DNA from 3 places in the Pseudoglutamicibacter cumminsii genome. Region 3 is predicted to be linked to each of the others. Evidence: predicted binding sites of a transcription regulator. Region 3 holds the regulator's gene; each other region holds the start of a gene.

Region 1 (7,830 bases), 380 kb from region 3:
CTTCAACCAGCCGGCCCGCTTCGAACTCGAATATCAGGCAGCTGACGGAACCCGCCAGGAACCGGTCATGATCCACGCCGCTAAGTTCGGTTCGATCGAACGCTTCATGGGCGTGCTCACCGAGCACTACGCGGGAGCTTTCCCAGCGTGGCTCGCACCAGTTCAGGTCCGTGCGATCCCTGTAGCCGACGTATTCAACGACTACCTCGCAGAAGTCGTTGACCGTCTCAAAGCCGAAGGCATCCGCGCGGAGTTGGACGACAGCCATGACCGCTTCCCGAAGAAGATCCGCAACGCATCCAAGGAAAAGATCCCGTTCACGCTCATCGCTGGCGGCGAGGATCAGGAAGCCAACGCGGTCTCGTTCCGTTACCGCGACGGTTCCCAGGACAACCAGGTACCGGTAGATGAAGCCATCGAGCGCATCGTGAAGCACGTCCGCGAACGGATCAACACTGACCATGCCTGAGCCTGAACAGCCTCAACAGGATCACGACGCCGAGGTCACCGACGACTTCGAGCTCGCTTCAGCCTCTGACCGACTAGGCCGTCTATGGACTCCATACCGGATGGCCTACGTCGAGAAGGGTCAGGATCAAGTCAAGGACGAGCATACGTGCCCGTTCTGCTCTGGCCCCCAACGCAGCGACCAGGAAGCGCTCATCGTCTACCGCGGCGAGCATTGCTTCGTGAACCTCAACCTGTACCCGTACAACCCGGGGCACATGATGGTCATCCCGTACCGTCACGTGCCGATGTACACCGACATCACTCCGGAAGAGACAGCTGAGATGGGTGCGCTCGCGCAGAAAGCGATGCGGGTTGCCGCCCACGTCTCGAAACCCGATGGCTTCAACCTCGGGATGAATCAGGGTCAGGCCGGTGGCGCTGGCATCGCGGCTCACTTGCATCAGCATGTGATCCCGCGGTGGAACGGCGACACCAACTTTTTCCCGATCATCGCTGAGTCCAAAGCGATCCCGGTGGTTCTCGGAGACACGCTCCGTCTCATGAAGCAGGGCTGGGACGAGGTCAACTAGCGATGCTTGATCGGTATGCCCGCGGATTCTTCACGGCGTTGTTTCGCCCGCTCGTGCGTACTCTGGCACGCGCGGGCGCAACACCGAACCTGGTCACCGTACTAGGTTCGGTCGGCGCCGCTGTTTCCGCGGTCGCTCTGTACAGCTGGGGTCAGCTGTTTTGGGGCACGGTCGCGATCACGCTGTTCATCTTTTCCGACATGATCGATGGCCAGCTTGCTCGCTACCTCGACCAACAAGCAGAAGCAGGGCACGGTCAAGCCCGCTCCACGGCAGACCGTGCCCTGGGCAACTTCCTCGATTCGTCCCTGGATCGGCTGGTTGATTTCGCTATTTTCGGTACGCTCGCGTTCTGGTGGTTTACCGGCGGCGGGCGCCCGATGTTCGGCACTGCCGCGCTGGTCCTCATGGCTGCTGGTGGGCTGGTTTCTTATGTGCGGGCTAAAGCCGAGGCGCTGGGCTTCGATGCCGCGGTGGGTTTCGTGGAACGTTCCGAACGTTTGGTCGTCGTGCTGGTGTTGACCGGTTTCACGGGATTGGGTTTGAACTCGTGGTGGTGGTTCGGAGGAGTTGTCGCCGTGTGCGGCGGCTCGGTCCTGACGATCGGGCAACGCATCGCCACAGTGGTTTCCCAGGCCCGGGCCGGCCATGCATCGGCACAGACGCGCCGGTGATTCATTGCTGACAATCCATCATCTCGGACGTCATATGACGCTTTTGTTCGCTCGATATGACAGCCGTGCACACCGTTGGACGCAATGACCGATAACATGAACAAGGGTTTGGCCTCGATCAGCCCAAGTTTTCCCTGATCTTCTATTTCGATGACCGAAAGGTATTGTTCGCGTGAACGCACAACCGAACCAGCAGGCAGCTCGTGTCCGCCGTGGGCTTGCTGACCATCTGACTGGCGGCGTCATCATGGACGTCGTGACCCCTGAACAGGCTCGCATCGCTGAAGCCGCGGGCGCTAAGGCCGTTATGGCTCTCGAACGCGTGCCTGCCGACATTCGTGCCCAGGGCGGTGTCTCGCGTGCATCGGATCCCGACATGATCGTTGGTATCCAGGAAGCAGTATCGATTCCGGTCATGGCGAAGGTCCGCATCGGACACTTCGTGGAGGCCCAGGTGCTGGAAGCCCTCGACATCGACTTCATCGATGAATCCGAGGTTCTCTCCCCAGCGGACTACGAGAACCACGTGGACAAGTTCGCGTTCAAGGCGCCATTCGTGTGCGGCGCGACCAACCTCGGAGAGGCGCTGCGTCGCATCAACGAAGGTGCAGCGATGATTCGCTCCAAGGGTGAAGCTGGAACCGGCGACGTTTCCAACGCAACCGGCCACATGCGCAAGATCCGCGCCGAGATCAACCGCCTCACCTCGATGGCTGAAGACGAACTGTATGTTGCCGCGAAGGAACTGCAGGCGCCATACGACCTCGTCGTCGAGGTCGCCCGCGAAGGCAAGCTTCCGGTTCCGCTGTTGACGGCTGGCGGCATCGCAACCCCAGCAGATGCAGCCATGATGATGCAGCTGGGCGCAGACGGCGTGTTCGTAGGCTCCGGTATCTTCAAGTCCGGCAACCCAGAAGCCCGCGCGGCTGCAGTGGTCAAGGCAACCGCGAACTACAACGATCCGAAGGTGATCGCTGACGTATCCCGCGGTCTCGGCGAAGCCATGGTTGGCCTCAACGTCGACGAGATCCCAGTGCACCACCGCCTCGAAGAGCGCGGCTGGTAATCGAACCAGGTTAGAGGGCTAGATCCCTGTTCACTCTTAACGTGGTGTGGGTGATGCAGAAATCTGCATCACCCACACCATTTTCGTGTCCAGAGTCCGGGCTCGTAGCCGCCCTACGCCTTCAGACCGCGGCGCTCAAGCAGCGGGTCGATGCGGGCGTCGCGTCCACGGAATGCGCGGTAGCTCTCCAGGGCATCGCGGGTGTTGCCGCGGGCCAGGAATTCGTCGCGGAATAGCTGGCCAGCGGCACGGATGTCCTCTTGCTCCTTAAACCATTCGACCGCATCGGCATCAAGGATCTCCGACCAGATGTAGCAGTAATAGCCGGCCGAATAGCCGCCAGCGAAGATGTGCTGGAAGTAGCCGGTCTTGTAGCGAGACTCGATCGAGTTCGGGTTGAAGCCGGCATTACGCAATGCTGAGGCTTCGAACCCGGCCGGATCAGCCTCGACATCGGTCCCGGTGCGCTGGTGCCACGCGAGGTCCAGAATCGATGCGGCTAGATATTCACTCGTCGAGAATCCTTCGCCCCACGTGCTGATCGCGGTGAGTTTCTCGATCTGCTCGGCAGGAAGCGGTTCCCCCGTGTGAGCATGCTTCGTGTAGTGGGGGAGAACCTCCGGGTGCACCGCCCACATCTCGTTGACCTGGGATGGGAACTCGACGATATCGCGCCCCACGTTGGTGCCAGCCAACGACGGGTACTGGGCGGCACTCAAGAGGCCATGGAGCGCGTGCCCGAACTCGTGGAACAACGTGATGACTTCATCCCACGTGCACAATGCAGGGTTCCCGCCGGTTGGCTTAGGAATGTTGAGCGTGTTGCAAATGATCGGTCGTGAATTTGCGGCACGTGCTCCTTGCGCCAGTTCGTTCATCCAGGCACCACCACGCTTGGTGTCACGCGCAAAGAAGTCTCCGACGAACAGGCCGATCGCATCTCCGTTTTCCTCGAAAACTTCCCAGATGCGGGCGTCCGGGTGCGGAAGCGGCAGGTCGTTGCGCTCGGTGAAGCTCAACCCATAGACCAATCCAGCTGCACGGAAAACACCTTCGGTCAGAACTGTGTCGAGTTCAAGGTGCTGTTGCAGTAGTTCCGCGTCAACCCCATCGGACTGCGAATCAACCAGGCTGAGCCCGCGTGCACGGTCCCACGGCGCCACAGGAACCTCGGGGGACAGAGGCTCGAGGCCGAGCGTTTCAGCGATGCGTGCATCCTCGCTAGCCGCGTTCGCGAGCGCAGGTTTGGCCAGCTGAGCCAACAGATCGTTGATCGCAGAGACCGAGGTTTCCGAGCGCAGAGACAGAATCTCTTCGGCGTGCGTCTCAAAACCGAGCAACCGGGCGCGCTCGACGCGCAACGCGGCGATTTGCGCGGCGATGGCCGAGCTCTTGCCGTCCGATGCGCGCTGAGAGGAAGCCTCATGCAGCTTCTTACGACCTTCAGCGGTGGTAAGGATCGCCTCATCTGGCTGAACGGTTGGCAGCACGAGCGAGACGCGGTGGCCATCAGCGCCTGCGGTCTGAGCGGCGTGGCGGGTCGCTTCAAGTCGTGCAGGGGAGAGGCCCGTGGCTTCCGCCTCCGTGAGGGTAGGCGCTGCGTCCACGAGGTTCTGCATCGCGAGGCGACCAAACTCGGTCTGCAGATCAGTGAGCTGAGCATTCAAGCCTTTGAGCTTTTCCTGGCCTTCAGCATCAAGTTCCGCGCCACTTGCGCGGAAGGACCGCATTGTGACCTCAACGAGGCGCGCCTGTTCGCCTTCAAGCGCGCCAGCATCGACCTGCTGCATCCGGGCGTACAGGCCCGGATAGAGCGTCATTGCGTCCTGATGTGCCGCAACCATGGCAGTGATCTCAGCTTCAACAGCTTGGATCGGCTCGGTCGCATCGGCAGAGAACAGGTGGAACGCGACAGCGGCGGCACGGTGCAGGCCCTCGCTCGAGAGCTCAAAGGCCTCGAACGTGTTAGCGAACGTCGGCTCGTCAGTGTTGTTCACGATGGCGGCGACGGCTTCTTCTTGAGCCTTGATTCCCGCACGAACCGAGTCGCGCAACAGCTCCGGTGTGACTGTGGAGAAGTCAGGGAAATCGTATGGCAGCCCGCTTGGCTGTGTGAGATAAGTCATGAAGAGACTCTTTCACAGAAAACAAGGCGATGTCACTCTCGAGGGCGCCGGGCTTCCGAAAACAGATGTAAACCGTGCTTGAAAGCGGGCCTTGAGGCGTGGAGCGGCCCATCTCAGCGTTCAAGCTATAGAATGGTGTGTCGAAAGAACAGCTGACATAGGGACGGAGAACCATGGCAGGCCACTCCAAATGGGCAACAACCAAGCACAAGAAAGCGGCGCTGGACGCGAAGCGCGCGAAAGCTTTCGCACAGTTCATTAAGAAAATCGAGGTTGCTGCGCGTGCTGGTGGTCCGGACCTTGAAGGCAACCCGGCACTTGAAGTCGCTGTCAACAAGGCGAAGAAGAACTCTGTTCCGAACGACAACATCGACCGCGCGATCAAGCGTGGCGCCGGCCTAACTGGTGAGGTTGTCGACTACACCGAAATCATGTACGAAGCTCGCGGCCCGCAAGGTTCCGCGCTTCTGGTGCATTGCCTCACCGACAACCGCAACCGCGCGGCGTCTGAAACCCGCGTGGCGATCACCCGTAACGGCGGCACGATCGCTGACCCAGGTTCGGTCAACTACCTCTTCAACCGCAAGGGCGTCGTAGTCGTGCCGGAGGCAGATCACACTGAGGATTCCCTCATGGAGGTTGTCCTCACGGCTGATGTTGATGCCGAGGAAATCACCAAGGTCGGCGATTCTTTCACGATCCTCTCGGAGCCATCTGAGTTGCAGTCTGTCGCTAAGGCCCTCGATGAAGCCGGCGTTGAGTACAGCTCTGACGAGGTCGAATACGTTCCGACCATGAAAGTCGAGTTGGACGTTGACGCCGCTCGCACCTTCATCAAGCTCGAAGAAGCGCTTGAAGAGCTCGACGACGTCCAGGCCGTGTACTCGAACGTTGACATGACCCCTGAGGTCATTGAGGCGCTCGGCGAAGAGTAAGGCAAGAGGTAGAAACTGTTGCTTACATCGCGCCTAGGGGCACGCACGATGGCTAACACGGTGGTTGGCGAGTGCGAGTAGCAGGTGTTGATCCAGGGCTGACCCGTTGCGGGTTGGCCCTGGTTTCTGTTGGTGCTGACCGCACGGCGACGCTTGAGGATGTCCGGGTGATCGGTTCGCCGTCTGAGGTCCCGCTGGACCAGCGTTTGCTCACGATTTCCGAACGAATCGATGCGTGGCTGGATGAGTTCCGGCCTGATGCTTTGGCGATCGAACGCGTGTTTACGTATACGAACGTTTCGACGGTGATGGGTACCGCTCAGGCGATGGGCGTGATTATCGCTGCGGCTGCCCGGCGGGGGATTCCGGTCGCTCTCCACACACCAACTGAGGTCAAAGCCGCTGTCACTGGTAGTGGCCAGGCGGATAAGCAGCAGGTTGGACGGATGGTCACGAAGATTCTGCGGCTGGCGGCTGCTCCTAAACCGGCCGATGCGGCGGATGCTATTGCTATCGCGTTGGCTCACGGTTGGCGTGGCGCTGATCCGGCGTCTAAAGCTGCTGCGTCGGCTTCTAATGAGAGTGGGGTTGCACCTGCGCAGCGGGCTTGGCTTAAAGCCCAGGCTCAGGCCGCGAATAATTCGGCCCGCGCGGAGGCCGCGCTGCGTGCTAGGGCCCGAAAGCCAAGAGGACTATAAGGCTGTTCCTTAGGCATCGCGATGCGATCCGTAGGTTCGAAGATATATTCGGATATAGTGGGGGTCGCGGCGCTTCTTTGCTGCACGACGCGTGCGTCTTCTCCGTGAAAGGTTGTCCATACACATGATTTCTCAGCTTCGAGGCACTGTTGTGGCGTTGAATCTGAACTCGGTTGTGCTCGACGTCAATGGCGTGGGGTATCTGGTCAACGCTGTTCCGCGGACGCTGGGGGAACTCACTGTGGGTGAGGAAGAGACGCTCCCGACTAGCCTGGTCGTTCGTGAAGACTCGATGACGCTGTTCGGTTTCAGCACGGTACGCGACCGCGATGTTTTCGAAGTCATCACGACGGTCTCTGGCATTGGCCCCAAGCTGGGTCTAGCCATTCTCGCGGTGCATTCCGCCGACGAGCTAGCGGCCGCCGTGCAAAGCGAGGACACCAAGGCGTTGACGCGTGTATCCGGCGTTGGACCTAAGTCCGCTAGCCGCATCATTCTTGAGCTCAAGGGCAAGCTAACTCTTTCAGGCGACGCGCCAGCGGAGGCCGCACCTGCTCCTGAAACCGAGTCCGAAGCTCTGGTACGAGCCGCGGAAGCCCAAGTGATCGAAGGTTTGACGGGCTTGGGCTGGACCGAGAAGGAAGCTAAGAAGGTTCTGGCTGCGACCCTCAAGGCACAGCCTGAACTGGCGGGAGCCTCGGTTCCTGAGCTGTTGCGAGCCACGTTGCGTGGAGTGGGCGCTGGGTCCGGCGTACGGTCTTAACATCACGGGTAATCAGCAAGGGGAGAGGAACGCACCGAGATGGCAGATGACATGTCGCGTGGACTCGTGGACGCAACGGGCGAACCCGAGGAACGCGCGCTTGAAGCTGCGATGCGTCCTAAGAACTTCGATGAGTTCGTGGGCCAGTCGCGGGTTCGTGAGCAGCTATCTTTGGTCCTCGAATCTTCGAAGTTGCGTGGCCGGGTTGCCGATCACGTATTGCTTTCTGGTCCTCCTGGGCTTGGTAAGACGACGCTTGCGATGATCGTTGCAGCTGAGATGCAGGCCCCGCTACGCATTAGCTCGGGCCCCGCCATCCAGAACGCGGGCGACCTCGCGGCGATCTTGTCTTCGCTGTCCGAAGGCGAGGTTTTGTTCCTCGACGAGATTCATCGTCTTGCCCGCCCGGCTGAAGAGATGCTCTACCTGGCGATGGAGGACTTCCGCGTCGACATCGTCGTCGGCAAAGGTGCCGGCGCTACCGCGATTCCATTGGATCTGCCGCCTTTCACATTGGTAGGTGCCACG
Region 2 (7,830 bases), 1.5 Mb from region 3:
AGGGTGACCCGGGTGAGTCCCGTTTCTACTTGTCGATGTCGGATGAGCTGATGCGTCGCTTCAACGCCGGTATGGCGGAGCGCATCATGAACTCGCCAAGCATGCCGGACGACATGGCGCTTGAATCCAAGATGGTTTCGCGCGCGATCGAGTCGGCTCAACGTCAGGTTGAGTCTGTCAACACGGAGCAGCGTAAGAACGTCTTGAAGTATGACGACGTGATGAACCGTCAGCGTGAGGCGATCTATGCTGACCGCCGTCAGATCCTCGAAGGTGAGGACTTGGAGGAGCGTATGCAGCACTTCATTGAGGATGCTGTTGGCGCGATGGTCACGGAAGCGACCCTGGCTGGCGAACCGTATGACTGGGATCTTGAGGCGCTGTGGAATAACCTGCGCGTCCTGTACCCGGTTACGTTGACTCCGGAAGACCTCATCGAGGAGGCCGGTGGTGATCAGGGCGGCCTGACTGCGGAGATGCTCAAGGAAGAGATCGTCTCTGACGCGTTGGTCGCGTACGAGCGCCGTGAAGAGTACTTGGGCGCTACGACGATGCGCGACTTGGAACGCCGCGTCGTGTTGTCTTCGATTGGCCGTAAGTGGCAGGAACACCTCTACGAGATGGACTACCTCAAGGAAGGTATTGGCCTGCGTGCGATGGCTCAGCGTGACCCGCTGGTCGAGTACCAGCGTGAAGGCTACGAAATGTTCGAAGCCATGATGGAAGGGATCCGTGAGGACTCGGTTTCCTTGATGTTCCACGCAGAGGTCGAACCTGGCCACGATGCCGGCGAGGCGAAGGGCGCTGGTCTGATGGATTCTGAGTCCAGCCAGGAAGATCTCGAGTATTCGGCTCCGGATGAGTCTGGTGAGGCACGCACTCGCCGCACCCGCTCCAAGAAGGATGAGCCTAAGGTGACCGGTAAGCAGGCGCGTAAGGCTAAGAAGAACGCTAAGAAGCGCCGCTAGGGTTTTCATATCAGCGCTGTGCGGTTAGCGGCGTTGCAGCAAAGCGGGCTCGTGCACCGAAAGGTGTGCGAGCCCGCTTGCTTAACTACTTCGGGCCTATCCGATGGGGGCAGGCATGCTTACCCCGTGTGCCCTTCAGCTTTCACCCGATCTGGACATCCGTGCAGCGGAGCCTGCGGCCGTGTGGTTTCAGGGTGAAGGCGATGGCGCGGACTCCTCGTGGGGTGAGGATGCTTGCACAGCATTCGAGTGTGGGTAGCGCTTCGCTATTAGGGCTACGGTATTGGGCTTGCACGTGGGTTGAAAGCACGCCGAGGGTGCGCCATGGCCATGGGGTTCCTTTAGCTGCGGAGGCTTCGCGTTCCCATCCGGCGCGGTTTTGTACCTTGTTGAGCGGCATGAGTTCGAACCACCCTGCCAAGGCGAGGGACGGGCGGCGGCCGGAGAGCACATCGGCGATTGCTTGAGCTATGGTGCGGGCGAGCTGTTGATGCGCCGGAGACCCTGGTCTCACGGAAGAGTCTGGTTGCGCTGTAGTCGGGGAGCCCGAAGTGGCGGAGCCTGCAGCGGGGCCGGCTGTGGCTGGGTCGGATGGGGCAGGGAACGGCGTGACGTTCGATGCGGGATCGAGGCGTGGTTCGCAGAGTGGTGCGGTGGTCATGGGAATCCTCCGGTGTGAGTGCGCCCTTAGGCAGGGATGAGTAGTTCTTGTCCGGGCTGGATGAGGTGCGGGTTATCGCCTAGCAGCTCGCGGTTGCTGTTGTGCCACCGCTGAGTTTCTTTGGCGATCTGTTGTGGAGTTGCTCCCGGGCCGAGGTGGCGTGCGGCGAGGTCCCAAAGCGTGTCTCCCGTTTTGACGATCACCGTGTCGGCTCGGGCGGGTGTCCCCATGCTCCGCGGTAGTGGGACGGGGTCGGCTTTCTTGACGGTGAAGGCCGCGGCCTCTTGCTGTGTGGCGTCTTGCTTTGCCGGCGTGGCCGCTTGCTTGCCGTCGATGGGGAAGGCGGCTGACGTAGCGGGCGTGGCTGTTGTCGCGCTGGTTTCTTGTGTGCGGGTTTCTTGGGTGATGACAGTCGTGTCCGGTGGTGGTGCGGCATGCGATGGTGTTGGCGCTGTGAGGATAAGGCCGGCGGCCAACGCTGATGCGCGGGGAACCCATCGGTTCCAGCGTTCGGTACGAACGCCGAGCGCATTGAGGCCGCGCAGTGAGAGCGCCAATGCGTGGTTGAGGAGGAAGTAGAGGCTGATGAGGCACAAGCTCCATGCGCCGAGGCGTGCGATGAGTAAGTCTGGCGATTCGGCGTTGGGGAACCAGGGCCCTAGCGCAGTGAGTGCGGGTGTTCCGATCGCGAGCCCGGCCACGGGGGCGAGCCATGCCGCGGTGATGTGCAGAGACGAAGGTGAAGACGTCAGGTTTCTCGGAAGCCTTCGTGAAGCGTTAGGTGTCATCGGTGGTCATTCCTTCGAATAGTAAGAACCTATGTTCGTTTGCTGTGCTTTGATTCTGTTTGATATTTCCCGTTGGTGTCAAGAGGGGGTTTTTGCGTGGTGGATTTTCAGTAGGCTGTGGGCATGCGTTTCGACGACCTGTTTGAGGACATGTCCCACGAATTGCTCGCGGGGCAGTGGCAAGAGATGCGCGCTGAGGCAGGCGAACTTGCCCGGGCTGAATATGCGCGCCGCGATTTCTTGACAGAAGTCGCGGGAGCGCAGGTCAAAGTCCACGTGACCGGACATTCTTTTACAGGGAAGGTCGCCGTGGTTGGTTCCGGATGGTTCGGGATTGAGTCGGCGCGGGAGTCGTGGCTTTTCCCTGATCAAGCAGGCGTGTGGGTTGAGGTTCTCGGCTCTACTGCAGGGGTTGGCTCCGTGCCCCGTACTGAAGCGCAGCCCCGCAATACAGCCCAGCCCCGCAATACAGCCCAGCTCCGCAATGCAGCACAGTGCCGGCGCACTAAGGCGCCGTGGAAGTCCGCGCTGCGCGCCGTTGGTCGGGATCGGCAGAGTGTGCGTTTCGTTTTGTCCGACGGGGTTGTCGGTAGCGGCTTGATTGTTGCGGTGGGTGGGGATTTTATCCGCATGCAGGCGCAGGTGGGTGGCTCGGCGTCGCGGTCGTTGGTGCTGGTTCCTCTGGGCGCGCTTGCTGCGGTTTCGGCTGTTTCAACGATCTGAGTGCCCTCGCCCCGGCAACGGAGCGGTATAGCTGTGTGCGATCTGTGTCCGGGATGTTGGATTGCGTCGCTTGTTACCTCTTGTTGTGTTTCGCGTTGGTCGTTATCGTCAAATCATCTTGAAGAATGCCCTCGATGGGCGTGACGTGTTTGAGGTGGCTATGAGCGATCGCGGTGGTTCTGCTGGGTCGGTTTTGAGGTGGCAGCCGGCGAGCTGGCGTGACCCGAGGTTGGTGATCGGCGTTGTGCTGGTTGTCGCTTCGATCTTGGGCGTCGTCTTGCTGGTGCGTTCGGTGACTCGCACGGAAACGTACATGGTTGCGGCTCATGATTTGGCCCCGGGCACTGTTCTCACTGAGAAGGATCTGGTTCCGGTTGAAGCGCGCATGGCTGGGCCGGGTGAGCATTATGTTTCGCGTGATGTTCCGGTGGCTGGCGCGACGGTGAGCGATTACGTTTCGAAGGGCGAGCTGTTGACACGCCGCGCGATCGAAGCGGATGTGCCTGCCCATTTGCGTTCGTTTTCGTTGACGGTCGAGGGCCCGTTGCCGGCGGGTGTCAAGGTTGGTCAAGGCGTGGATGTGTATGTCACGCCGAAGATCGCGGAGCCGGAAACCGAGCCGCAGCTCGCGTTGTCCGGGGTCCGGGTAGTGAAGGTTGAGCGCGCGGATTCTGGTTTCGGGGCTTCGCAGGGGCATGTTTTGGAGGTTTTGATCCCGCGTGATGAAGTCTCCGCGATGGTGGGCCACATTGCGCGTGAGAGCGTTGTGAGCGTGGTTTCCGCACCTATTGCGGCGAGTGCTGCGGGGGAGTAACCGTGAGCTCCTCTGTTGTTTTGTTTGGTGAGTCGCCTGATGTTTTTGCTCGTTTGGAGTCTGAGGTCGGGTTGGTCACGGTCGTGCGGGTGTGCACTGATGGGGCGGAGCTGTTGGCGACGCTGGCCGCTGGCTTGGCGCGGTATGTGATCGTTGTTGATCAGTTTGACGATGTCGATAGCGGCTTGGTCGATGCTGTTCACGCCGCGGGTGGTCGTCTTGTCGCGGTGACCGACGATGCGAAGGCGGCTTCGCGTTTGTTTCGGCTTGGTGTGGGGTCGGTAGGTTCTTCGGCTTCCGCTGAGGTGATAGCGGAAGCGTTGTCGCGGGCGGAGCCTCTCAAGAGGCGTGGGCGGCGTCGTGCTGAGACCGTCGATGAGTTCGAGTCCGTAATCCCGGACGACCTTTCTCAGCTTCACGGGGTAGAGCCGCGCACGGGTTTGCCACATCTCCCGGACATCGAAGATCCCGCGAACGAGGAAAACCAGTCCAGCCAACCCGAGGGCATCGAACCTGAAACGGTCCAGCGCGAGCCGGGCCGCATCGTCGTGGTGTGGAGTGGCGCTGGAGCGCCGGGCCGCAGCTTTCTATCGATCGAACTGGCGACGGAAGCGGCGCTCGCCGGGAAGTCTGTGACCTTGGTGGATGCGGATACGCGGGCATCGAGCATTGCGGCGCGGCTAGGGATGCTCGGGGAGACGTCCGGAATTGTGCGGTTGTGCCGTTCGGTTGAAGCGGGAACGTTTTCACCGAATTCGGATACGGACGCGCATGCGCGGGTCCGCATCGGGAAAGCGATCTTGCGCGTCACCACGGGGCTTCCTCGTCCGAGCCGCTGGCAGGAGGTCGGGAAGGCCGCGCTCAAGCGGAGTCTTGAGGCATTGCGGGAGGCATCGGAGCTTGTGATTGTGGACGTTGCGGCGCCTGCTGATAATGATCAGGACATCGCGTTCGATACGTTCGCTCCGCAACGTGATGATGCGACGCTCACGGCTCTTGAGATGGCTGACGATGTGGTGGTGATCGGTACTGCGGATGCGGTGGGTTTGCCGCGGCTGATGCGTGCGGTTGGGCAGGCGCCGGAGCTGACGCAGGGCCGTATCTCTGTGGTGGTGAATCAGGTTTCTAAGGGCGCGGCGCGTGGCGTCAAGCTCGCGTGGGAGAGGTTTGGCCCTAAGGGTTTTCGCCCGGAGGTTTTCATCCCGAAAGATGATGCCGCGGTAGAGCATGCGTTGGATGCAGCGACCGCGTTGAGTCACGCCGCAGCGAGGTCTGCGGCACGTGGAGCGATCCGGGATTTCGCTTGTAGCTTGTGTGAGTGTGGAGAGAATCTGGAAACTCCCTTAAAAGCTGCACGCGGTGGGCTGTTTAAGGCTAGGGTGAAGGGAGCCCCAAATGTGACCGGGGGCACCTAATAGAGGCCGTTGTTGCGGCCACGCGTCGATTCTTGTGAAGGCGGTGGGTTGCGTGGCAAACACGCAGTCAGTTCCTCAATCTGGTTCGTTTGGCGACGATATCGTTCAGCGTTATGGCGCGGACATTGATGCTCAGGAATATGAGGCTTTTGGGCACGATCGGGTGAGGGACCTGCTGGAGCGCCACGCAGTGGTGGGCCGAGTCCGTAAGCAGGGCTCCGCGGTAGTGAGCGTTGAACCGCACGAGAAGGGGACCGTTGTTTACCTGGTTGCGGATGACATGTCGTTCATCGTTGACTCGGTCACTAACTGTGTTCTGGATTTCTCGAACAAGATCGGGTTTGTTTTCCATCCGACGTATATGGCGCATCGTTCGGTTGAGGATGGTTCGCTGGTTGATGTGCGGAAGGTTCCGCTTTCGGAGTCGACGCCGGCTACGGAGAGCACTGCGGCGTTGCCTGCCTTGGGTATGTTGGCGGCACCTGAGGGCGCGCGTGCTGTGATCGAGTCGTGGACCGCGGTGTTGATCACTGAGGAGCTGGATGCTGATCAGCGTGCAGAGCTTCAGCAGGCTGTCGAGTCAGTTCTGGCGGATGTGCGTAGCGCAGTTGAGGACTGGGAGCCGATGCGGGTGCAGGCTCGCCGCTTGGCTGAACGGCTTGAGCAGGAGATCCCGTCGGTTTCTGAACGTGATCGTCGTGAGGCAGCCGCGTTCTTGCGGTGGATGGACGATGATTCGTTCACGTTCTTGGGCTACCGCTATTACGCGCTTGAGCAGGAGAACGGTAGCGAGGTTTTGCGCGGTGACGTCGATTCGGCGCTGGGTTTGATGCGTCGCACGGATGCTGCGTCACGTCCGCTGAGCGGTAAGGCCGCGGAGAAAGCGCGCGAACCGCGCCCGCTGGTTTTGACGACCGCTAACCGCCGTTCTACGGTGCACCGCCGCGTGTACCTGGATTATGTGGGCGTCAAGGATTTCGCTGCTGATGGTTCGGTGGTGGGTGAGCACCGTTTCATTGGCTTGTACACGTTTGAGGCTCTGCGTCAGCCGGTCACTGAGGTTCCGGTGGTGCGCTCTAAGGTCCGGCATGTGTTGTCGCGCATGGGCTTCTTGGCGACCTCGCACACGGGTAAGTCGATTCTGCGCATCCTGGAGTCGTATCCGCGTGAGGAACTCATCCAGTCGAGCACGGATGAGCTGGTCGAGATCGTTTCGAAGATTTCCCGTATGGGTGAGCAGCGCCGTACTCGCGCGTTTGTGCGTGGGGATGCGTTTGGCCGTTTCGTGACGGTCATGGTGTATTTGCCGCGTGACCGTTACAACACTACGGTTCGTTTGCGTGTTGAGGACGAACTGAAGCGCACGTTCGCGGCGGAGACCATGGACCTGGACGTCTGGAACTCGCCGACCACGGTGGTTCGGTTGACGTACCGCTTCAAGGCTGGCGAGGGCGTCGACACGGTGGGTGTCGACGAGCAGGCGCTTGAGGCTCGGTTGACGCGTGCCGTGCGTTCGTGGAGTGAAGGCATCCTCGAGGTGTTCACGCAGGAGCGTGGCACGGAGACGGGCATGCAGCATGCACAGCAGTGGGCTGAGGCCTTCCCAGCTGATTATCGTGTGCGGTACGAGATTGAGGATGCGCTGGATGATGTTCGCGCGTTTGAACGCCTTGAGGCGGATGCGGATTCTGTGGGCATTGGCCTGAGTTTGGATTCGATTGATCGGCCTGAAGAGCTCGATGTTGAGGCCGATGGCGCCACGATCGCTAAGCTGCGTCTCTACTTGACGGATCAAGCTCCGCTCTCATCGATTATGCCGCATCTTGAGGCGCTCGGGATCCGCGTGATTCAGGAGCGTCCATACGTCGTCGAGCCTTTGGGTGCGCCGGAGCGCTACCTTTACATTTTGACGGTCGCGTTGGCTCCTGAGACTGATGTTGAGCGGATCGCGCCGCTGGTTGAGGATGCGTATCGGGCTGTTGCGGCTGGCCGTACGGAGTCGGATGCTCTCGAGGGTCTGGTTACCGCGCAGGGCCTCACATGGCATCAGGTCGCTATTTTCCGCGCTTATGTTCAGTATCTGCGTCAGTGTGGTTCCTCGAACAGTGTTGATTTCGCTGCCGCGACTCTGCTGCGTTATCCGGCCGTGACATCGGCTTTGTTGGGCTTGTTTGAGGCTCGTTTTGATCCGGAGTTTGCGGGTGATCGCGAGCAGGCTCAGCAGGATTCCCGCGATGCGTTGGCAACCGCGCTGGATGATGTTGCGACGTTGGATGCGGATACATGGATTCGTCGTATGCGTGACGCGATCGGTGCGACGTTGCGTACGAACGCGTATCAGGGCCGCCCGACTGTTGCGTTGAAGATTGCGACGGGGGAGTTGGCTTTCGCTCCGATGCCGCGTCCGTTCCGTGAGATTTGGGTTGATTCGCCGCGTGTTGCTGGTGTGCATTTGCGTTAC
Region 3 (7,830 bases):
GCCAAGGTGAGCGCGATAGGACCCCATCCGCAGCCGATATCGAGCATCGTCCCGCGGGCCGGCGGGGTAGGCGCTTCATCCAGCAGAATCTGGGTTCCCTTATCCACGCCGGCGGGGCTGAAGATGCCTGCCGCGGTGTGGACGTCAAGCTCACGGTCTGCAAGTGAAACAGTGATGCGCTTGCGGGCTTCGGGGGTCACCGGTTCCGCTGTGAAGTAATGCTCGGCCATGAAACACAAGCCTATCTGAACCGCGGGACTGGGCTTGGGCTCGCTGAGGGATTCGATGTTCACAGGCGCCAGAGTGCCCGAGGGTCGTCCACATGCGGCGAGCGACCCTCGCTGAGGCGTAGCAGCGGCTTAGAATGGTAGGGAACCCGCGAGTGCGGGAGATACGACGTCAGGAGACCATGACCGACCACGGCAGCAACACCCCCGATACCCCTTCGGAGAAAAGCTCAACAGAACACGACCGCGAGATCCAAGCGACGATCGAAAGGATCCTCGCCGCCGATCGTGAGCGTGAGCGGCTCGCTGGCCGCGGGGGTAGCTCCGCAGATACAACAGGCTCCGCAGATTCTGTAGCGGCAGAAGGTGTAGAAGTAGGGGCAGAAGGCTCAGATGCGGCCGATGCGGTGGATCCGGACGCGCAGGCTAGCGGGCGTGGGCAGCGGGGATCGTTCTTGCGCTTCGGTCAGGCTGAAGCCCTTGACGTGGGGCAGACCGAGCATTCCCGCTTCGATGGTCTGCAACAAGACCTTGAGGAGCGCCGCGCGACCCGCCGTGTGCAAGGTCTCTCGACCGAGCTTGAAGATATTTCTGAGGTCGAATACCGCCAGCTGCGGCTCGAACGAGTCGTCCTGGCGGGCCTATGGTCTGACGGCACTGCCGAGCAGGCGGAGAACTCGTTGCGTGAGCTTGCCGCGCTCGCCGAAACCGCGGGCTCGGAAGTGTTGGACGGTGTGATCCAGCGCCGCGTGAAACCGGACCCAGGAACGTACTTCGGTTCGGGTAAAGCAACCGAGCTGCGTGACATCGTGAACGAAGTTGGCGCGGACACCGTGATTGTCGACAGTGAGCTCGCACCGTCCCAGCGTCGTGGTCTCGAAGACGTCATCAAGGTCAAGGTCATTGACCGGACCGCGTTGATCCTGGATATCTTCGCTCAGCACGCTAAATCCCGCGAAGGTAAAGCCCAGGTTGAGCTCGCACAGCTCGAATATCTCTTGCCGCGTCTTCGCGGTTGGGGTGAGTCGATGTCGCGTCAGGCTGGTGGTCAGGTTGCTGGTGGTGCCGGTATCGGTTCGCGTGGTCCCGGTGAAACGAAGATTGAGCTCGACCGTCGCCGCATTCGCAACCGGATGGCTAAGCTACGCCGCGAAATCAAAGGCATGAAGCCCGCTCGCGAAGCCAAGCGAGCCAACCGTAAGCGTCACTCGGTGCCTTCTGTGGCCATCGTCGGCTACACCAACGCAGGCAAGTCCTCGCTGCTCAATAGGCTCACGGACGCCGGGGTGCTTGTGGAGAACGCGCTGTTCGCCACGCTGGACCCAACCGTGCGTTCTACGGAAACCCCTGACGGCATCGGCTATACGCTCACCGACACGGTCGGTTTCGTGCGCAACCTGCCGACCCACCTCGTTGAGGCGTTCCGCTCCACACTCGAAGAGGCCGCGGACGCTGATGTGCTGCTCCACGTGGTGGACGCGTCCCACCCGGATCCGATGTCGCAGATCCAAGCGGTGCACGAGGTTCTCGCGGATGTTGAAGCGGACGGCCCCGAGATCATCGTGCTCAACAAGGCGGACCTGGCCGATACGCACACGCTGGCTCAGTTGCGCCGCAACTACCCTGAGCACGTTGTGGTTTCTGCTCGCACAGGCCAGGGGATCGAGGAGCTTAAGGAAGCGATCTCACGGGCGATCCCGCGCCCGCACACGGAGGTCCGCGCGCTGATCCCGTACACCGAAGGTGACCTCGTGGCGCGTCTGCACGGCCACGACGCCGAACTGCTTGAACTTGAGCACGTCGAAGACGGTACGCGGATCCACGCTCTGGTTCGCCCGGATCTTGCTGATTTGCTCGCTCCATACGCTGAAGCGGACGGTGCGGAAGACGGAACGGATAAGGGAGCGGAAGCCGGTGCGGACGCATGAGTCCAGACACGCCGGAACCCGCTGCCGCATCGGAATCAGCAACCGGATCAGCTGACCCAGCGGTTCAGGAGGTTGAGCGCTTGCTGACCACCGCCGTCGACAAGATGGGTGGCCAGCGTCGCGACGGCCAGCACGAGATGGCACACGCGGTAGCGCACGCGCTCTCGTCTGGGAGGCACCTGTTGGTACAGGCTGGGACGGGTACGGGTAAGTCTCTGGCGTATCTGGTTCCCGCGATCACGCACGCGATCGATGCGGAGAAACCCGTTGTGGTTGCGACGGCGACGTTGGCACTGCAGTCCCAGGTCGTGGGACGTGACGTTCCGCGTTTATTGAAGGCTTTGGAAGATGAGCTTCCGCGGCCGGTTGATGTCACTCTGCTCAAGGGGCGGAACAATTACGCGTGCAAATACAAGCTCGCCGGCGGGTACCCGGAGGATGACGATGCGGGCTCGCTTTTCGATGCGTCCTTGACTGCTGCTGCAACTGATGGGGGCGCGGTTGACGATGGCCCGACCTCGCCCTTGGGTCAAGAGATCATGCGGATCCGTAAGTGGGCTGAGGAGAGCGAAACAGGGGACCGGGATGAGCTGGTCCCGTCGGTTTCGGATAAGGCGTGGCGTCAGGTTTCGGTGTCTTCGCTTGAATGCTTGGGCACACAGCATTGCCCGATGGCGGAGGAATGCTTCACTGAGCGTGCCCGCGGGTTGGCGGCTGAATCCGACGTTGTGGTGACGAACCATGCGATGCTCGCTTTTTCTGCGTTCGAGCAGCTACCGGTTTTGCCGGATTTCGATGTTGTGATCGTTGATGAGGCTCACGAACTTCAGGACCGGGTCACCAACACGTATACGCGCCCGCTGACGCACACTGCGATCACGCACGCCGCGCAGGGTGCTAAGAAGCATTTGAAGGTCGCATCAAAGGCGTTATCCGATGCGGCGAAGGAGTTCGAGAAATCGGTCACGAACATCCCGACAGGGCTTCAGCCGCGCGGTTTGACGGAGGCTCAGCGTGCGGCCGTGACGCAGGTTTTCGAGTCCGCGAAAGTTGTGATGTCGGATTCGAAGCGCGAGGCGGGCGATGCCGCTCCGGACGGTGGCTGGCAATCCGCGCGTTCTGCGGTGGCTCAGATTGTTGAACTGTGTGAGCGCTTGTTGAGTGCCGGCAAGGGAGAAGAGGTTGTGTGGGCGTCTCGGCCAGGCAGCTTCGAGCCGGGGCGTGGCTATGTTGTTCCGGATGATTCGGAGCCGGCTTCGCTGATGGTGGCTCCTTTGTCTGTTGCGATGCAGATGCGGGATGGCCTGTTTGAGGACCGGACTGTTGTGCTGACCTCGGCGACGCTCGCGGTGGGTGAGGCTTTTGAGCCGGTTGCTGGTGGGCTCGGGCTGATGGGGCCGGAGGCTCCTGAATGGGATTCGGTCGATGTCGGTTCGCCTTTCGAGTACGAGAAGCAGGGCGTCCTGTATGTGGCTCAGCACCTCCCGCCGCCGGGGCGCGGGGTCTCTGAAGAGGTCATTGATGAGCTCGTCGATTTGATCAAGGCCTCCGGTGGTGCGGCTTTGGCGCTGTTTTCCTCCCGCCGGGCTACAGAGGATGCGGCCGCTGCGTGCCGTGAGCGTCTTGATGTGCCTATCTTGGTGCAGGGTGAGGCGTCGATGATGGAGCTGGTGCGTGAGTTTTCCGCTGATGAGCAGACGTGCCTGTTTGGGACGATGACTCTGTGGCAGGGTGTGGATGTTCCGGGGCGTCATTGCCGCTTGGTAGTGATTGACCGGATCCCGTTCCCACGCCCTGATGATCCTTTGATGACGGCCCGGACGCGTGATGTGAATGAGCATGGCGGGAACGGGTTCATGTCGGTTTCCGCGCATCATGCGGCGATCCGTTTGGCTCAGGGAGTGGGCCGGTTGATTCGTTCTACTGAGGATAGGGGAGTGGCCGCGATTTTGGATTCGCGGATGGCTACCCGCCGTTACGGGGCGTATCTACGTAATGCTTTGCCGCCGTTGTGGACCACTACCGACCGGAATACGGTTCTTGGTGCTTTGGGCCGCTTGCGCGAGGCCAATAAGTAGGTCAAGCGACCGCTGACGCGGAGTCCTAAAACGAACGGCGTCTAGAGCGAACAGTATCCAGTGTGAGCGGAATCTCGAGTGAACGATATCTAAAGTGAACGCAGTACGGATACGACGCGCCCCATGATCTGAGCGTGGTCGCCCAGGATCGGTTCGTATTGGGAGTTCTGAGGTAGCAACCACGTGTGGCCGTCGCGCTGACGGAACGTCTTCACAGTGGCTTCATCATCGAGAAGTGCCGCAACGATTTCGCCGTTCTGAGCGGTGTTCTGGCGGCGCACGACAACCCAGTCACCATCGCAGATCGCTGCATCGATCATCGAATCACCAGAGACTTTGAGCATGAAGAGCTCGCCGTGCCCCACAAGTTGGCGCGGCAACGTCATGACGTCCTCGACCTGCTGATCGGCAAGAATCGGGCCACCCGCGGCGATGCGACCCACAAGCGGGATTGGGGCCGAATCTTCGTCGCCCTGAGCAAAATCGAGCGTCGCGGCGGTAGATGTTGCTGGTGCCTTTGCGCGTGCCGAACCCTGCGCAATCGAGGTCACTGGCGCGAGGCCAGGGGTGCCTTCAGAGGAGGCGTCTGCAGCGGCCGAGGAAACAGGCGCAGAGCTTTCCAACGTCGGGTCGGATGGATGGAGAACTTCGAGTGCGCGAGGCAACTTAGGGTCACGGCGGATCCAGCCGAGCTTAGTCAGTTGCTGCAACTGATGCGTTACAGAGGAGAGCGACTTCAACCCGACCGCATCGCCGATCTCACGCATCGTTGGCGGGTAGCCCTGCACATTCAGGAACGATTCGATGCACTCCAAAACGGAACGCTGACGAGCGGTGAGCGGCTTCGAGGGGCGCGCCGACTGTGTGTCCGGTGACGGTGTCTCGGTGCTCATTCGTTTCCCATCCTTGTCAGGTCTCCATGCTTGATAGCTCGGCGTCGTCAGTCGTCGTCAGCTACATGCCGATGTTCGAATGTATGGCTTTCACCTAGATGCGGTTTGAGCCGATTCAGTTTCAAACTGTCAGGGGGTCGTTCTTCACTGTAAACACAGGCCACATCGGTAGTTACACCCTATACGGCTTTTGAACATATTCAAAGATATGTACGAAGTTTCTTGAGCGTGTTCGAAGATGTGTGCTAGAAATATATCGAAGAGATATTCGAATAAATGTTCTGTTCGAAATCGGAAGGAATGACCATGCTGAACTCGTCTGAGCGCACTATCAACCCGGTTGCTGGTAACGCGTCCTCTGTGGACGTTGCCGAACCAGGTACGAATGACAGCTCCGCAGGTGTTCGCTTGACCCAACGTGGGCGTTTCTTGTTTTTCGGTTTGCCGACGGTCGCGCTGATTGTTGGCATCTTCCTGATGCTCTCGGCACTGCTCCAGCCGGCGCAAGCAACGACGGGTGAGCCGGTCACCGCACAAGGCGATCGCCTGGTTGAGGTCACCGTTGCGCAGGGGGATACCTTGTGGGGCCTCGCGGAACACTACGCCCCTGAGCGTGATGCGCGAGATACGGTAGCGCTGATCCACAAGCACAACTCGTTTGACGGAGCGCTTGTCCCTGGCCAGAAGGTCGTCGTTCCCGTTAGCTACTAATCAAGCGCTGGCGTGAGCGTCAAGTCGCGGTGTGAGTGGATGAATCTACCCTGATGAGGCATGACTGCTGCTGGGGTGGTGTTCCGTCGCAACAGGGCGACCCTAATTCGAAACGCCGCTCAGCCGATCTCTAGACTTGAACCATGTCTCAGGATGCTTTGCAACGGCTCAACCAGCTCCCATTGAGGGAGAACCTTCGCGGGCTCTCACCATATGGCGCCCCTCAGATTGACGTTCCAGTCCAACTGAATGTCAACGAAAACACGCACCCGTTGCCACAAGAAGTGATCGACGAGATCACCACGTCAGTGCAGGCCGCCGCGCGCACGCTGAACCGCTACCCAGACCGAGAATTCACGCAGCTACGGACCGCGCTCGCTGAGTACCTCGGACGCGGACTCACCGCAGACAACCTGTGGGCGGCCAACGGATCCAACGAAGTCCTCCAGCAGATCCTGCAAGCCTTCGGCGGGCCTGGCCGCACCCTCCTGAGCTTCCCTCCGACCTACTCGATGTACCCGCTCCTGGCGTCTGGAACGGACACGACCTATATCGCAGGTCACCGAGCAGACGACTACAGCCTCACCGCAGAATCTGCAGCGGAACAAGTTCGCGCGCACAAGCCGAACATCGTCTTCTTGTGCTCGCCCAACAACCCCACCGGAACCGGCCTCGACCTAGATGTAGTCAAAGCCGTCTACGAAGCCGGCGAAGAATCGCAAACCATCGTTGTCGTCGATGAGGCCTACGCCGAATTCGCCCACGACCCGAACTCGACCGCAATCACCCTGCTTAAAGGCCGCCAACGGTTGATCATTTCCCGCACCATGTCTAAAGCCTTCGGGCTAGCAGGCACACGGCTCGGCTACCTCGCCGCCGCACCAGAAGTGTCCGACGCGCTACGCCTCGTCCGGCTCCCGTACCACCTCTCCGCAGTAACCCAAGCGACTGCGCTCGCGGCACTCAAACACACGGACGCGCTCCTAGCCAACGTCGAAGCGATCAAGGAACAACGCGACCGCATCGTCAACGAACTCAAAGACATGGGACTCACCCCAACACTGTCTGACTCGAACTTCGTAACCTTCGGCGACTTCGAAGACCCCAACGACGTCTTCGAATACCTCCTGGCCGGCGGAGTCATCATCCGCAACAACGGCCTGCCAGGAAAGCTTCGCGTCACCGCAGGAACGGAAGAAGAAACCACACAGTTCCTCACGTTGATGCGCCAATACATGGAACGCCCTCAGTAATGACACGCTAAGCACTAGCGCTAAGCAGGGCAGCTCCTAGCCGAACCTCCAGCCGAGTCCCTGCAACCCATCTCACATAACCGTTGCCCCTCATAGAATGAGGGCAGAACACTCCAACGCCGACGCCCCGCGCGTCTGGCGCAATACATGAAGAAAGCGAGCACCATGAGCGCCAAGCTGATCGGTACCCGTGAAGCAACCATGGAGCGGATCACCTCCGAGTCCACGGTCAACGTCACCATCAAACTCGACGGAACTGGCATAGCGGACATCTCAACAACAGTCCCGTTCTATGACCATATGCTGACGTCGCTCGCCCGTCACTCGCTCATGGACATCACGATCAAGGCGCACGGTGACACCGACATCGACGTCCACCACACCGTCGAAGACACCGCCATCACACTCGGCGAAGTCTTCAAAACCGCACTCGGGGACAAGCGCGGCATCACCCGCTTCGGCCAAGCCACCATCCCACTCGACGAAGCCCTGGCGCGCTGCATCGTCGACCTCTCCGGCCGTCCATACGTCGTTCACGAAGGTGAACCCGAGGGTCAGCAGTACCACCTCATCGGCGGACACTTCACGGGATCCATGACCCGCCACGTCTTCGAATCCTTCGCCTACCACGCAGGCATCTGCCTCCACATCGACGTTCTGCGCGGTCGCGACCCGCACCACATCGTCGAATGCCAATTCAAGGCACTCGCACGCGCACTGCGCCAAGCCATCGAACCAGA

The links. Region 3 encodes LexA, which represses DNA repair genes until DNA is damaged. Its sites were predicted from a motif close to TCGAACANNTGTTCGA; they were not measured.
Region 1: a site for LexA is predicted at 6,576-6,591, ahead of ruvA (Holliday junction branch migration protein RuvA). Genes of this name have one in related genera too.
Region 2: a site for LexA is predicted at 2,441-2,456, ahead of JOD50_RS00570 (LysM peptidoglycan-binding domain-containing protein). Genes of this name have one in related genera too.

What each region holds. Positions count from the first base shown of each region.
Region 1 covers NZ_JAFBCO010000001.1:1,990,929-1,998,758, reverse strand. Annotated here, with positions in the region: gene thrS (threonine--tRNA ligase) at 1-469, shown strand, start outside; gene JOD50_RS09075 (HIT family protein) at 462-1,040, shown strand; gene pgsA (phosphatidylinositol phosphate synthase) at 1,043-1,714, shown strand; gene pdxS (pyridoxal 5'-phosphate synthase lyase subunit PdxS) at 1,887-2,780, shown strand; gene JOD50_RS09060 (M3 family metallopeptidase) at 2,894-4,906, opposite strand; gene JOD50_RS09055 (YebC/PmpR family DNA-binding transcriptional regulator) at 5,080-5,841, shown strand; gene ruvC (crossover junction endodeoxyribonuclease RuvC) at 5,913-6,539, shown strand; gene ruvA (Holliday junction branch migration protein RuvA) at 6,664-7,302, shown strand; gene ruvB (Holliday junction branch migration DNA helicase RuvB) at 7,354-7,830, shown strand, end outside.
Region 2 covers NZ_JAFBCO010000001.1:135,493-143,322, reverse strand. Annotated here, with positions in the region: gene secA (preprotein translocase subunit SecA) at 1-968, shown strand, start outside; gene JOD50_RS00575 (Rv3235 family protein) at 1,111-1,629, opposite strand; gene JOD50_RS00570 (LysM peptidoglycan-binding domain-containing protein) at 1,656-2,417, opposite strand; gene JOD50_RS00565 (hypothetical protein) at 2,541-3,140, shown strand; gene JOD50_RS00560 (CpaB family protein) at 3,301-3,954, shown strand; gene JOD50_RS00555 (CpaE/TadZ family protein) at 3,957-5,369, shown strand; gene JOD50_RS00550 (NAD-glutamate dehydrogenase domain-containing protein) at 5,422-7,830, shown strand, end outside.
Region 3 covers NZ_JAFBCO010000001.1:1,615,904-1,623,733, forward strand. Annotated here, with positions in the region: gene JOD50_RS07310 (class I SAM-dependent methyltransferase) at 1-230, opposite strand, end outside; gene hflX (GTPase HflX) at 410-2,155, shown strand; gene JOD50_RS07320 (ATP-dependent DNA helicase) at 2,152-4,233, shown strand; gene lexA (transcriptional repressor LexA) at 4,323-5,126, opposite strand; gene JOD50_RS07330 (LysM peptidoglycan-binding domain-containing protein) at 5,433-5,837, shown strand; gene JOD50_RS07335 (histidinol-phosphate transaminase) at 5,981-7,090, shown strand; gene hisB (imidazoleglycerol-phosphate dehydratase HisB) at 7,256-7,830, shown strand, end outside.